DNA from 2 places in the Streptomyces sp. NPDC004266 genome. Region 1 is predicted to be linked to the other one. Evidence: riboswitches for the same ligand, from Rfam matches in the RefSeq annotation. Region 1 holds a riboswitch; the other holds the start of a gene.
The links. A riboswitch is a leader RNA that binds a small molecule or an ion and turns the genes downstream of it on or off. The one in region 1 is predicted to bind glycine.
Positions count from the first base shown of each region.

Region 1 (7,293 bases):
CTACTGGGCGCGCACCGGACTCGTGGAGCCGAGCGTGCGGCCCGCGTACGGGTCGGGGACCCAGCGGCTGTACAGCTTCCGCGACGTCGTCGTGCTGAAGATCGTCAAGCGTTTCCTCGACACCGGGGTGGCGCTGCAGAACATCCGGGCCGCGGTGCAGCACCTGCGCGCCCGGGGCTTCAGGGACCTGGAGCGGATGACGCTCATGAGCGACGGGGCCACGGTCTACGAGTGCTCCTCGCCCGACGAGGTCGTCGACCTCCTCCAGGGCGGGCAGGGCGTCTTCGGCATCGCCGTCGGGGTGGTCTGGCGCGACGTCGAGGCCGCGCTCTCGCAGCTCCACGGGGAGCGCGTCGACACGGGCGAGACGCTGGTCGGGCACAACCCCGGCGACGAGCTGGCGCGCCGGCGGCGCGACAGGGCGGTCTGAGGACGTCCCCGGTCCGGGTGCTCCGACGGCTTCCGCGGTCCGGGCGTGCCTCGCCCGCAGGGGGCGGCCCGGGGTCTCCGGGAGTTCGGCGGGGGCGTTGTCAGTGGCGTGAGGCAGCATCGGACCTGTGAGAGCCGCGCCCACGATCCTGCATCTCGACATGGATGCCTTCTTCGCCGCCGCCGAGCAGGCGTCGAAGCCCAGCCTGCGCGGAAAGCCCGTGATCGTCGGCGGCCTCGGGCCCCGGGGCGTGGTCGCCACCGCCTCCTACGAGGCGCGTCGCTTCGGGGTGCACTCGGCCATGCCGATGGGCCAGGCGCGGCGGCTCGCGCCGAACGCGGCCTATCTCGTGCCGCGCTTCGCCTTCTACCGCTCGATCAGCGAGCAGGTCATGGAGCTGCTCCGGCGGCTCTCCCCGCTCGTCGAGCCGCTCAGCCTCGACGAGGCCTTCGTCGACCTCGAGGCCGGCGGCGTCGCCGACGACAGCGCGAGCGCCCGGGCCGCGGGGGAGCGGCTGCGGGTGGACATCCTCGCGACGACGGGGCTGACCGGGTCGGTGGGGCTCGCCGGATCCAAGATGATCGCGAAGATCGCCTCCGAGGAGGCCAAGCCGGACGGGCTCGTCCTCATCGAGCCCGGGACCGAGCGGGAGCTGCTCGGACCGCGGTCGGTGCGGATCCTGCCCGGGGTCGGGCCGGCCACCGGGGAGCATCTGCGGCGCGCCGGGATGACCAGCGTCTCCGACCTCGTGGAGGCGGGCGAGGACGAGCTCGTACGGCTCCTGGGGCGGGCGCACGGGACCTCCCTGCACCGGATGGCCCAGGGGTACGACGACCGGCGCGTGGTGGCCGAGCGGGACGCCAAGTCGGTGTCGGTCGAGGACACCTTCGACGTGGACCTCCACGACCGGGTGCGGATCCGGCTGGAGGTGGAACGGCTCGCGGAGCGGTGCGTGGGGCGGCTGAGGGCGTCGGGGCACTCGGGGCGGACCATCGTCCTGAAGGTGCGGCGGTACGACTTCTCGACGCTCACCCGGTCCGAGACGCTGCGGGGCCCGACGGACGACCCGGCCGTCGTGCGGGAGGCGGCGGGGCGGCTCCTGGAGGCGGTGGACACGACGGGGGGCGTGCGACTCCTCGGGGTGGGGGTGAGCGGGCTCGCGGACTACACGCAGGAGGACCTGTTCGCCCAGGCGGTCGCCGACTCCGCGGCGGACTCCGGGGCGGAGCCGGAGGCGGGGGCCGTGGCCGAGGCGGAGGAGGTCGTCGATGCCGGGGAGCACGGCCCCGTGGAGAGGGACTGGGCGCCCGGGCACGACGTGCGGCACGCGGTCCACGGGGCCGGGTGGGTCCAGGGGAGCGGGGTCGGGCGGGTCACGGTGCGGTTCGAGGAGCCGTGGTCCGGGCCCGGGCGGGTGCGGACGTTCTCCGTGGACGACCCCGAGCTGGAGCCGTCGGAGCCGTTGCCGCTGGTGCGGGGGGCCACGGTGGCCTGACCCGCACCGGCGGGGCGGTGCGGGTCCTTCCGTGGTCGCCGGCCCGTGGGGCCGTCAGGCGCCGTCCTGGCCCGCCAGGCGGCCGAAGTCCTTGTCCGGGACGTCGGAGGGCGGGGGCGGCAGGGCGAGGCTGTAGTGGCGGTAGAGCTGGAGTTCCTGTTCGGGGGAGAGGTGGCGGCCCACGCCGAAGTCGGGGGCGTCCTTGATGAGCGCCCGCTCGTACGGGATGTGGAGGCCGTCGTCGAGGAGGGTGCTCGGTTCCAGGGGGACGAAGGCGTCCCGGCTGAACAGCCCGGTGCGGACCGCGGCCCATTCGGGGATGCCGGTCGCGTCGTCCAGGTACACCTCGTCCACGGTTCCGATCTTGTGCCCGTTCCGGTCGAACGCCTTGCGGCCGATCAGGCTGCGCGGATCGATATCGGTCTGCACGGTCCCTCCAACTGGTCGCAACTGCTCTACACCCCTACGAAAGTGCACATCTGGGATGTCGGCCACTTGAGCGATGGAAGCCGCAACCTCGCTGGTAGGCTGGTTGTGGCTGTCGACCCCGTGCGGGAGAGTCCCCCGGAGAAACCTTCCGGTGGGCGCCGAAGGAGCAAATCCTCCCCGGAATCTCTCAGGCCCCTGTACCGCGCGGACGAGGTCACTCTGGAAAGCAGAGCGGATGTCCGACGGCATTCCGCTCTCACCGACGGTGAAAGCCGGCGGGCCGCGAGGCGTGCCGGTGAAACTCTCAGGTTGAGATGACAGAGGGGGAGGCCGTCCGGGCACCCGCGCCGTGGTGCCCCTCGCAGGTCGTGACGACCAGGAGGCCTCCGTACATGACCGCCAACCGCACTCCGCTCTCCGAGCTCGAACAGGGCATTCCGTTCGAGCAGCGGCACATCGGGCCCGACGCCGAGGCGCGCGCCAAGATGCTCGCCCAGGTCGGTTACGGCTCGCTCGACGAGCTCACGGCCGCCGCGGTGCCGGACGTGATCAAGAACGCCGAGGCGCTGGGCCTGCCGGCCGCGCGCACCGAGGCCGAGGTCCTCGCCGAGCTGCGCACGCTCGCCGACCGCAACCAGGTCCTCGCCCCGATGATCGGCCTCGGTTACTACGGGACCTTCACCCCGCCGGTCATCCTCCGGAACGTGATGGAGAACCCGGCCTGGTACACGGCCTACACCCCGTACCAGCCGGAGATCTCCCAGGGCCGCCTGGAGGCCCTGCTGAACTTCCAGACCATGGTCGCCGACCTGACCGGTCTGCCCACCTCCGGCGCCTCCCTCCTCGACGAGGGCACCGCCGCCGCCGAGGCCATGGCGCTGTCCCGCCGTGTCGGCAAGGTCAAGAACGGTGTCTTCCTCGTCGACGCCGACGCCCTGCCGCAGACCATCGCGGTCATCGAGACCCGCGCCGAGCCGACCGGCGTCGAGGTCGTCGTCGCCGACCTGAGCGAGGGCATCCCCGCCGAGATCGCCGAGCGCGGTGTCTTCGGCGTGCTCGTCCAGTACCCCGGCGCCTCCGGTGCCGTCCGCGACATCAAGCCGCTGATCGACGCCGCGCATGAGCTCGGCGCGATCGTCACCGTCGCCGCCGACCTGCTCGCGCTCACCCTGCTCACCTCGCCGGGCGAGCTGGGCGCCGACATCGCCGTCGGCACCACGCAGCGCTTCGGCGTCCCCATGGGCTTCGGCGGCCCGCACGCCGGCTACATGGCCGTCCAGGACAAGCACGCCCGCTCCCTCCCCGGCCGTCTCGTGGGCGTCTCGGTCGACGCCGACGGCAACCGCGCCTACCGCCTGGCCCTGCAGACCCGCGAGCAGCACATCCGCCGCGAGAAGGCCACCAGCAACATCTGCACGGCCCAGGTGCTGCTCGCCGTCATGGCCGGCATGTACGCCGTCTACCACGGCCCGGACGGTCTGAAGCAGATCGCCGAGCGCACCCACCGGTACGCCACGCTCCTCGCCGCGGGCCTCACCGCCGGTGGCGTCGAGGTCGTGCACGGCTCCTACTTCGACACCCTCACCGTCCGCGTGCCCGGGAAGGCCGACGAGGTCGTCGCCGCCGCCCGCGAGGCCGGGGTGAACCTCTACCGCGTCGACGCCGACCTCGTCTCGATCTCGTGCGACGAGACCACCGGGCGCGCGCAGCTCGCCGCCGTCTGGGGCGCCTTCGGCGTCACCGCCGACGTCGAGGCCCTGGACGCCGGCACCGAGGACGCCCTCCCCGCCGGTCTGCTGCGCTCCGACGCGTACCTGACCCACCCGGTCTTCCACGCGCACCGCTCCGAGACCTCGATGCTGCGCTACCTGCGCAAGCTCGCGGACCGTGACTACGCGCTCGACCGCGGCATGATCCCGCTCGGCTCCTGCACCATGAAGCTGAACGCGACCACCGAGATGGAGCCGGTGACCTGGCCCGAGTTCGGCCAGATCCACCCCTTCGCCCCGGTCGAGCAGGCGCAGGGCTACGTCACGCTCATCACCGAGCTGGAGGAGCGCCTCGCCGAGGTCACCGGCTACGACAAGGTGTCGATCCAGCCGAACGCCGGCTCGCAGGGCGAGCTCGCCGGCCTCCTGGCCGTGCGCGCCTACCACCGCGCCAACGGCGACGAGCAGCGCACCGTGTGTCTCATCCCGTCCTCCGCGCACGGCACCAACGCCGCCTCCGCGGTGATGGCCGGCATGAAGGTCGTCGTCGTCAAGACCGCCGACGACGGCGAGATCGACGTCGAGGACCTGCGCGCCAAGATCGCCCAGTACCGCGACGAGCTGTCCGTGCTGATGATCACCTACCCGTCCACGCACGGCGTCTTCGAGGAGCACGTCGCCGACATCTGCGCCGAGGTCCACGAGGCCGGCGGTCAGGTGTACGTCGACGGCGCCAACCTCAACGCGCTGGTCGGCCTGGCCAAGCCCGGTCACTTCGGCGGCGACGTCTCGCACCTGAACCTGCACAAGACCTTCTGCATCCCGCACGGCGGCGGCGGCCCCGGCGTCGGCCCGGTCGGCGTCCGCGCCCACCTCGCCCCGTACCTGCCGAACCACCCGCTCCAGCCCACCGCGGGCCCGGAGACCGGCGTCGGCCCGATCTCGGCCGCCCCCTGGGGCTCCGCGGGCATCCTGCCGATCTCCTGGTCGTACGTGCGCCTCATGGGCGGCGAGGGCCTCAAGCGCGCCACCCAGGTCGCGGTGCTCGCGGCGAACTACATCGCCAAGCGCCTGGAGCCGCACTTCCCGGTGCTCTACACCGGTCCGAACGGGCTGGTCGCGCACGAGTGCATCGTGGACATCCGTCCGCTGGCCAAGGCCACCGGCGTCAGCGTCGACGACATCGCGAAGCGCCTCATCGACTACGGCTTCCACGCGCCGACGATGTCCTTCCCGGTGGCCGGCACGCTGATGATCGAGCCCACCGAGTCCGAGGACCTGACCGAGCTCGACCGCTTCTGCGACACGATGATCGCGATCCGGGGCGAGATCGAGAAGGTCGCCTCGGGCCAGTGGCCCGCCGACGACAACCCGCTGCACAACGCCCCGCACACCGCGGCCGCGCTGGGCGGCGAGTGGAACCACCCGTACACCCGCGACGAGGCCGTCTTCCCGGCCGGGGTCTCGGCCGCCGACAAGTACTGGCCGCCGGTGCGCCGCATCGACGGTGCCTTCGGCGACCGGAACCTGGTCTGCTCCTGCCCGCCGCTGGACGAGTACGACAACTGATCACGCGCCGAGGGCCGGTTCGGAGGATCTCCTCCGGGCCGGCCCTCGGCGTTCTCTCCCTCGTACGGCGTCCTTCCGCGCCCTTCTCAGGCGGCGGTCGTCACCTGTCCCGCGGTGAGCGGCCGGTGCGGGGCGATGATCTGCCCGTCCGGCAGCAGTTCTCCGGTGTCCTCGAAGAGCAGGACGCCGTTGCACAGCAGGCTCCAGCCCTGCTCCGGGTGGTGTGCCATCAGTCGGGCCGCCTCCCGGTCGGCGGAGTCGGCGGTGGGACAGGCAGGCTGATGCTGGCACATGGGTGGGTTCTTTCGCTGCGTCGTGGTGGATGTCCTGCGGCTCTGCGCGCTCATGGCCGCCCCCGTCGGTCGGTTCGGTTCCGTTCCCAGTCTTGCCCCACGGACGGTCTTCCGCAGGTATTTCGCGACAGCTCGTCCTCTCCTGGGAAGACGCATCACCCGCAGGGGCGGTTCAGGTCAACTGCACCGTCTCTTCGGGTGGTTCGGGGTGGTCCGAGCGGGCTAGTCCGTACGGGAGGGGCGTTCGGGAGGCGCGTTCGGGCGCGCGGATCGGACAGGAGTGCGCCCCGTGACCCGGCCGGGTCACGGGGCGGGGACGCGCGTGTGCCGGCTCAGGCGGGCGCCGGCGAGCCCAGGAGGGGCGGCGGCGCGAGACGCGTGCTGATCACGGGCAGGAGGTCGGACACCTGGTACGGGCGGTGGGCCGCGATCCCCGGGGGTGCGGGGGCCAGGGGCACCATCAGATCGGCGGCGGCCGGGGTGTCGGCGGCGCCGTCCGTCTCCGGGCCGGAGTGCAGCCAGAGGGTCAGCATGTAGAGCTCCGGTACGGAGAGCAGCCTCGGCCGGTACGTGACGGGCAGGGCCTCGGCCTGGAGCAGGGCCCGTTCCGTTGCGGAGACGTACGGGCCTTCGAAGAAGTGGGAGAAGGCCCAGCCGTCGGCGGTGAGCATGGTGTCCGCGGCGGCGATCGCCCGGTCCCCGCTCCGGATCAGGAAGCGCCAGCCGACGAGCCGGATGCGGGGTGCGAGCCCCGGTGCTCCGGCGACGTCGAGGACGTGCACGGGCAGGGCGTGTTCGGGGCTCAGCGGTCCCTGTGCTGCCCGCAGCGCGGGAGTTCGCGGCTCGCGGACGGCGGTCGGTGAGCCGAGGGCCGCGAGGACGCTGCGGAGGGCCGGCGCAGGGGCCGGGGAGGGTCGGAGCATGGTGGGTCGCCTCTCACTCAGGAGACACGGTGATGCGTGGGCAGGTACGACGGCGCTGTCGGCGGCGGGGCCAGAGAGGGGCCATGGGGCCATGGCCGGGCGCCAACACTCTGCCTCGTCCGCGGAGTTTATACGACACGTGTTCACACAGTGTTTCCGCTAGACCTCGCGGATATTCCTGACAAGGCGTCATCAGGCCGTAATCACCGGGAGTTGAAGCGGAATCACGAGGACGATACCGCTCCCACCTGCGTATTCCTCGCGAAGGTGGACGGCTGAATTCCGATCCGGGGCCCCGGTAAATACGACATTGGTATATGTCGCTTGTTCCTTGCCCTCGGGATGTGCCGGTGGGGTGCTCACTCCAGCCTATCCTCCGACAGGCCGGTTCCGCAGGCGTTGTGGATCAGCGGGGTGGGCATCATCGTCCGTGACGCGCGGCCGT
Region 1 covers NZ_JBIAMM010000020.1:104,542-111,834, reverse strand. The annotation lists gene ACFYUZ_RS35115 (MerR family transcriptional regulator) at 1-430, shown strand, start outside; gene ACFYUZ_RS35110 (DNA polymerase IV) at 558-1,925, shown strand; gene ACFYUZ_RS35105 (PRC-barrel domain-containing protein) at 1,980-2,354, opposite strand; glycine riboswitch at 2,468-2,567, shown strand; gene gcvP (aminomethyl-transferring glycine dehydrogenase) at 2,747-5,632, shown strand; gene ACFYUZ_RS35095 (DUF5999 family protein) at 5,719-5,925, opposite strand; gene ACFYUZ_RS35090 (hypothetical protein) at 6,258-6,848, opposite strand.

Region 2 (7,293 bases), on a different contig from region 1:
CTGGACCAGGCCGCCGACCGGGTCGCAGGTCAGGCCCAGGTTGTGCTCCATGCCGATCTCGGCCGCGTTCTCCACCTGCTCCGGGGAGCCGCCGAGGACCTCGGCGAGCGCGCCGGCCGCCATCGAGCAGGCCGAGCCGACCTCGCCCTGGCAGCCGACCTCGGCGCCGGAGATCGAGGCGTTCTCCTTGAAGAGCATGCCGACCGCGCCGGCCGCGAGGAGGAAGCGGACGATGCCGTCCTCGTCGGCGCCGGGAACGAAGTTCATGTAGTAGTGCAGCACCGCCGGGATGATGCCGGCCGCGCCGTTCGTCGGGGCGGTGACCACCCGCCCGCCCGCCGCGTTCTCCTCGTTCACGGCCATCGCGTAGAGGGTGATCCACTCCATCGCGTGCGCCGTCGGGTCGCCCTCGGAGCGCAGCTTGCGGGCGGAGGTCGCGGCGCGGCGGCGGACCTTCAGCCCGCCGGGCAGGATGCCCTCGCGGGACATGCCGCGCGAGACGCAGGCCTGCATGACCCGCCAGATCTCCAGGAGACCGGCGCGGATCTCCTCCTCGGTGCGCCAGGCCTTCTCGTTCTCCAGCATCAGGGAGGAGATCGACAGGCCGGTCTCCTTGGTGAGGCGGAGCAGCTCGTCGCCGGTGCGGAAGGGGTACTTCAGGACGGTGTCGTCCGGGATGATCGGATTCTCGCCGGCCACCGCGTCCTCGTCGACGACGAAGCCGCCGCCGACCGAGTAGTAGGTCTTCTCCAGGACGAGCCCGCCCTCGGCGTCGTACGCGAAGACCGTCATGCCGTTGGCGTGGTAGGGGAGCGCCTTGCGGCGGTGCAGGATCAGGTCGTCGTCGAACGAGAACGGGATCTCGTGCGCGCCGAGCAGGTTGATCCGGCCGCTCGCCTTGATCCGCTCGAACTCGTCGTCGGCGCTCTCCACGTCGACCGTGCGCGGCGAGTTGCCCTCCAGGCCGAGGAGGACCGCCTTCGGGGTGCCGTGGCCGTGGCCGGTCGCGCCGAGCGAGCCGTACAGCTCCGCGCGTATCGAGGCCGTGTGGGCGAGCAGGCCCTCGTTCTTCAGCCGGCGGGCGAACATCCGGGCAGCCCTCATGGGGCCCACCGTGTGGGAGCTCGACGGGCCGATGCCGATCGAGAACAGGTCGAAGACCGAGATGGCCACGGGAGGACTCCTTGTGGGGGCTAGACGCCGTTGTCTGCCGGGGTGGAGCAGAAAGGCTGAGCACGGGGCGGGGCACCGCGCCCACTGTCCAGTGTGCGCGGTGCCCCGGAGCTTTCGTACGAATGAAACCGGAACTAAAGCGTACGAAATTACTTCAGGCCGGGGTACAGCGGGTGCTTGTCCGCGAGGGCGGTCACCCGGGCCTTGAGGGCGGCGGCCTTGTCGGCGTCGAAGCCCGGCTTCAGGGTCTCGGCGATGACGTCGGCGACCTCGGCGAAGTCCTCGGCCTGGAAGCCGCGGGTCGCCAGCGCCGGCGTGCCGATGCGCAGACCCGAGGTGACCATCGGCGGGCGCGGGTCGTTCGGAACGGCGTTCCGGTTGACCGTGATGCCGACCTCGTGGAGGCGGTCCTCGGCCTGCTGGCCGTCGAGCTCGGAGTCGCGCAGGTCCACCAGGACCAGGTGCACGTCCGTGCCGCCGGACAGGACGGAGACGCCGTGGGCGGCGACGTCGTCCTGGACCAGGCGCTCGGCCAGCGCGCGGGCGCCGTCCAGGGTGCGCTGCTGGCGCTCCTTGAACTCCTCCGAGGCCGCGACCTTGAAGGAGACGGCCTTGGCCGCGATCACGTGCTCCAGCGGGCCGCCCTGGAAGCCGGGGAAGACCGAGGAGTTCAGCTTCTTCGCGAACTCCTTCTTCGCCAGGATGATGCCGCCGCGCGGGCCGCCGAGCGTCTTGTGCGTGGTGGAGGTCACCACGTCCGCGTACTCGACCGGGTTCGGGTGCAGGCCCGCGGCCACGAGGCCCGCGAAGTGGGCCATGTCGACCCACAGGTAGGCCTCGACCTCGTCGGCGATCCGGCGGAACTCGGCGAAGTCCAGCTGGCGCGGGTACGCCGACCAGCCGGCGATGATCACCTTGGGGCGGTGCTCCTTGGCGAGGCGCTCGACCTCGGCCATGTCGACCAGACCGGCCTCGTCCACGTGGTACGCGACCACGTTGAACTGCTTGCCGGAGAAGTTCAGGCGCATGCCGTGGGTGAGGTGGCCGCCGTGCGCCAGGTCCAGACCCAGGATCGTGTCGCCGGGCTGGGCGATCGCGAAGAGGGCGGCCTGGTTCGCGGAGGCGCCGGAGTGCGGCTGGACGTTGGCGTACTCGGCGCCGAACAGGTCCTTGATCCGGTCGATCGCGATCTGCTCGGCCACGTCGACGTGCTCGCAGCCGCCGTAGTAGCGGCGGCCCGGGTAGCCCTCGGCGTACTTGTTGGTGAGGACGGAGCCCTGGGCCTCCATGACCGCGACCGGAGCGAAGTTCTCCGAGGCGATCATCTCGAGGGTGGACTGCTGACGGCGGAGCTCGGCGTCGACGGCGGCGGCGACGTCGGGGTCCAGCTCGTGGAGGGGAGTGTTCAGAAGCGACATGAATCGATCCCTAGGGGTCTCGGGCCCGGTCTCAGTTCCCGGCGAACGCGGTGTACTCGTCGGCGGAGAGCAGCTCGTCCGGCTCACCCGTGACGCGCACCTTGAACAGCCAGCCACCCTCGAACGGAGCCGTGTTCACCAGGGACGGGTCGTCCACCACGTCCTGGTTGGCCTCGACGACCTCGCCCGTGACGGGGGAGTAGAGGTCGCTGACCGACTTCGTCGACTCCAGCTCGCCGCAGGTCTCGCCCGCGGTGACGGTGTCGCCGACGGCGGGGAGCTGGGCGTAGACGACGTCACCGAGCGCGTTGGCCGCGAACTCCGTGATGCCGACCGTCGCGACGCCGTCCTCGGCGGCCGACAGCCACTCGTGCTCCTTGGTGTAGCGCAGCTGCTGGGGGTTGCTCATGACCTGATTCTCCTGGATCGGGGGAGTGCTGATGAACGTGGGTCTTACGGGGTGAGACGAGGAACGAGACGAACGCGTCACTTCTGGCGCTTGTAGAAGGGCAGCGCCACGACCTCGTACGGCTCGTGGGTGCCGCGGATGTCCACACCTACACCCTGGGTGCCGGGCTCGGCGTGCGCCGCGTCCACGTACGCCATCGCGATCGGCTTTCCGAGGGTCGGGGACGGGGCGCCGGAGGTGACCTCGCCGACGACCTCGCCGTCCTTGACGACCTGGAAGCCCGCGCGCGGGACGCGGCGGCCCTCGGCGATCAGACCGACCAGCTTGCGCGGCGGGGCGGACTCGGCGCGCTCGGCGGCCTTCTCCAGCGCCTCGCGGCCGACGAAACGGCCCTCGTTGGTCGTCTTCTCGAACTTCACGACCCGGCCCAGGCCCGCGTCGAAGGGGGTGAGGGCGGTGGTCAGCTCGTGGCCGTACAGCGGCATGCCCGCCTCCAGGCGGAGCGTGTCGCGGCAGGACAGGCCGCAGGGGATCAGGCCGACGCCCTCGCCCGCCTCGGTCAGCGCCTTCCAGACGCCCTCGGCGTGGTCGGGCTTCAGGAACAGCTCGAAGCCGTCCTCGCCGGTGTAGCCGGTGCGGGCGATCAGGGCGGGCACGCCCGCGACGGTGCCGGGCAGGCCGGCGTAGTACTTCAGGCCGTCCAGGTCGGCGTCGGTGAGCGACTTCAGGATGCCGGGGGACTCCGGGCCCTGGACCGCGATCAGGGCGTACGCGTCACGGTCGTCGCGGACCTCGGCGTCGAAGCCCTCCGAGCGGGCGACGAGCGCGTCCAGCACGACCTGGGCGTTGGAGGCGTTCGCGACGACCATGTACTCCGTCTCGCCGAGGCGGTAGACGATCAGGTCGTCGAGGATGCCGCCGTCCTCCTGGCAGATCATCGTGTAGCGGGCGCGGCCGTTGCCCACGGTGGAGATGTTGCCGACCAGCGCGAAGTCCAGCAGCTCCACGGCCTGCGGGCCGGTGACGGTGATCTCGCCCATGTGGGAGAGGTCGAAGAGGCCGGCCTTGGTGCGGACGGCGTTGTGCTCGTCGCGCTCGCTGCCGTACCGCAGCGGCATGTCCCAGCCGGCGAAGTCGGTCATGGTCGCGCCCAGCGAACGATGCAGGGCATCGAGGGCGGTCAGACGGGGGGCAGTGCTCATGGGGTGGCTCCCGGGTCCCAAGGGCGTGATCGGTGACGAAAACACATGACGGGCGAGGACGTCCTCCCCATCTGTCATGGAACCTGAGAGGTTCACCGAGAGCATCTCGTCACCGAGAGATCGGCTTGCACCTTGGGTGGGGACACGGCGAGGCGTCCCGCTTTTCAGATCTGCCTCATCCACGCGGTACGGGGCCTGAGAGATTCAAGGGAGGGTCTTGCTCCTTCGGCGCCCGGACGCGCTCGGCGGTCCGGAACTCTCCCGCGCGGATTCGAGCGGCCGGTATGCGGTTGTGCGGCGACTGTGCGCGCCTGGCGCGCACATCATCGCACGCGGTGTCGGCGGGGCAAATCGCTTGCGCCCCATTACCATTTCTTTACACTTCATGGGCAAGGGTCTCCTCAGGTCTCCTGAGACCCGACAGGGGGAGAACGATGAGGATCCAGCACACCGGCGCGTACGCGGCGAGCACCGGCATACCGTCCCAGCGGGCCCGCGCCCGGAGCCGCGGACGCCTCCTGCGGGACCTGCGCGAGCGCGGGGGCCGCGGCCCCCGCTCCCTCGCCTTCGCCGCCGGCGACCTCGTCGTCGTCTCCGGGCTGCCCGGCAGCGGCAAGTCCACCCTGATGAAGCGCGCCGCCCGGGGCGGCGCCATCGACTCCCAGGACGTCCGCGAGCGCTGGGAGGCCCGCATGCCCCGCCTCCTGCCCTACGCCGTCTACCGCCCCCTGGTCCGGATCGCGCACTACGCCGCGCTGCGCCGCGTCCTGCGTTCCGGCGCGAGCGTGATCGTCCACGACTGCGGCACCCAGTCCTGGGTGCGGGCCTGGCTCGCCCGCGAGGCGAGACGGCGCGGCCGCGCCCTGCACCTGCTCCTCCTCGACGTCACCCCGGACACCGCCAGGGCCGGCCAGCACGCCCGGGGCCGCGGCGTCTCCGCGTACGCCTTCGGGCGCCACCGGCGGGCCGTCGGCCGGCTCCTGCGGGCCGCCGAGTCGGGCACCCTCCCGCACGGCTGCGCCTCGGTGACCCTCCTCGACCGGGCCGCCGCGGACTCCCTGCGCAGCATCGGCTTCCGGCAGGCCGCCTAGGGCCTGTCCCGGCCGTCCCGGGACGCCCCTACCCTTCCCTTCTGGCCACGGCGGCGCCGGGGCGGCGTTAGGGTGCTGCCGGGCGGCCGGTGCGGAAGGCCGCGCGAGAAGGGGAAACGCGACCGTGGACGTGACGTGGCCGGGCAACGAGCTCGAAGAGGTCCTTGCCGCCTCACTGGGCAATCCCGAGGCGGGAGCCCGCCTCGTCGAGGTGCTGGGCCGCAGTCCGGTGTGGGTGCCCCTGCCCAACGGCGGAGGCCCCGACAGCCAGGGCCTCGACCTCGCCACCATGGAGCTCGACGGCGCGGCCTACGTGCCCGTCTTCAGCTCCGAGCAGCAGTTCCGCGCCTGCGTCGGCGACCACGTGTCCTTCACCGTCGCCCCCGCCCGTGACTTCGCCCGCGGCCTGCCCCCGCAGCTCGGCATCGCGGTGAACCCCGGCGGCACCGTCGGCGTCCCGCTGCCCCCGCCCGCCGTCGCCGAGCTCTGCCGCGTCGGCCGCACCCCGCTCGACGGGCCCGCCACCGGCGGCCGCGTCCGGCTCTTCGAGCCCGACTGGCAGGACGACCCGGTCGACTTCCTCGCCGCCGCCTCCGCCGAGTTCGAGGCCACCGGCGTCGTCGCCACCGCCCGCCGCGCCCTCGCCAGCGTCGAGGGCACCGAACCCGCCCTCTTCGTCGGCGTCCAGCTGGGCGGCTGGGACGGCGTCGACCGGAACGCCCCCCTGGACGCCCTCGGCCGCGCCCTCGGCCGGGTCGAGGTCGCCTGGCCGGTCAACCTCATCCTGCTCGACATGGCGCAGGACCCGGTCGGCGACTGGATGCTGGAGCGGGTGCGCCCCTTCTACCAGCGTGGCGGCGCCTGAGCGGCCCCCTGTTTAAGCTGAACTGACTCGATCGCTGGACAGACGTACGTGGTGGACGGAAGAGGGGCGGGACCCAGGGTGAGCGCGTCAGGCACCGCTGCGACCGGAGGACGGGTCGAGCACATGCTGCGCCAGGTGGCACCCGGACGCTACGACGCGTACGAGCAGCTGCTGCACGCCCTCGCCGACGGCGAGCTGTGGATGCTGCTCTGGCAGGGCGCCCCCGGCTCGCCCGACGCCCAGTACGGGAACATGGAGGTCGACGGCTACGGCTACGCGCCGTGCGTCACCTCCGCCCAGGAGCTCGCCGCCTCCGGCTGGAACCGCGCCCACGAGCTCGTCACCGGTCGGGACATCGCCCGCGCCCTCTACCCGGACCGCTGGGGCGTCTGGCTCAATCCGCACGCCCCCGGCGGCGGCGTCGGCATCCCCTGGGCCGACCTGCGCCGGATCGCCACCGGTCTCGACCGGATGCCCGCCGGGCCGCTGCGGGTCACCGAGCCCGCCCTGGAGATGCCGCAGTTCTACGCCCTGCTCACGCAGAACGCCCACCGCACCCCGGCCGTCCGGGCGCTGCGCCGCGGCTGGGTGCAGCCGGCGCTCGGCTCCCCGTACCTCGTCATCGGTCTCGACCTGTACGACACGTCATCGGCGGCCGTCGACGAGGTCCGCTCGATGATGCGCCAGTCGATCGGCACCGTCCCCGACGGACTGCCCGTCTCGACGGTCGCGCTCTCCGACGCGTACGACCCGGTGGCCCTGTGGCTGCGGGCGAACGCGCGCCCCTTCTACGACCGCGAGGCGCACGCCGGGCGCGGCTCCGCCGCCGTGCCGGGGTACGGGTACCCCCCGCCGACGCCGTCCGGATACTGAGACGTCCCTCGTGTCCCACTTGTCGGCAAAGGCCTCCGGAGTCCGCTCCGGAGGCCTTCGTTCACCCCAATTCGACAGCTCGCGCCACCAGTTGCGCGACATGTCCGATTGCGGGCAAGAGGGACCCGGTTGGTCCGCTCACGTGATCGGGACGTCCGGATAACGGAAGTCGCAGCACCGCATCACGTTTGAGCAAACATTCCCCGTCAGGGCTGGCGGGTGATCGCGAGCACATTGAAGACTCCCCGGAACACAGGGCGTT
Region 2 covers NZ_JBIAMM010000010.1:98,172-105,464, forward strand. The annotation lists gene ACFYUZ_RS23760 (L-serine ammonia-lyase) at 1-1,173, opposite strand, end outside; gene glyA (serine hydroxymethyltransferase) at 1,323-2,591, opposite strand; gene gcvH (glycine cleavage system protein GcvH) at 2,623-3,000, opposite strand; gene gcvT (glycine cleavage system aminomethyltransferase GcvT) at 3,078-4,202, opposite strand; glycine riboswitch at 4,377-4,476, opposite strand; gene ACFYUZ_RS23780 (AAA family ATPase) at 4,637-5,293, shown strand; gene ACFYUZ_RS23785 (enhanced serine sensitivity protein SseB) at 5,418-6,158, shown strand; gene ACFYUZ_RS23790 (enhanced serine sensitivity protein SseB C-terminal domain-containing protein) at 6,237-7,031, shown strand.
Region 2: it holds a riboswitch for glycine, as region 1 does, so the genes downstream of both, gcvT (glycine cleavage system aminomethyltransferase GcvT) here and gcvP (aminomethyl-transferring glycine dehydrogenase) in region 1, are expected to answer to the same signal.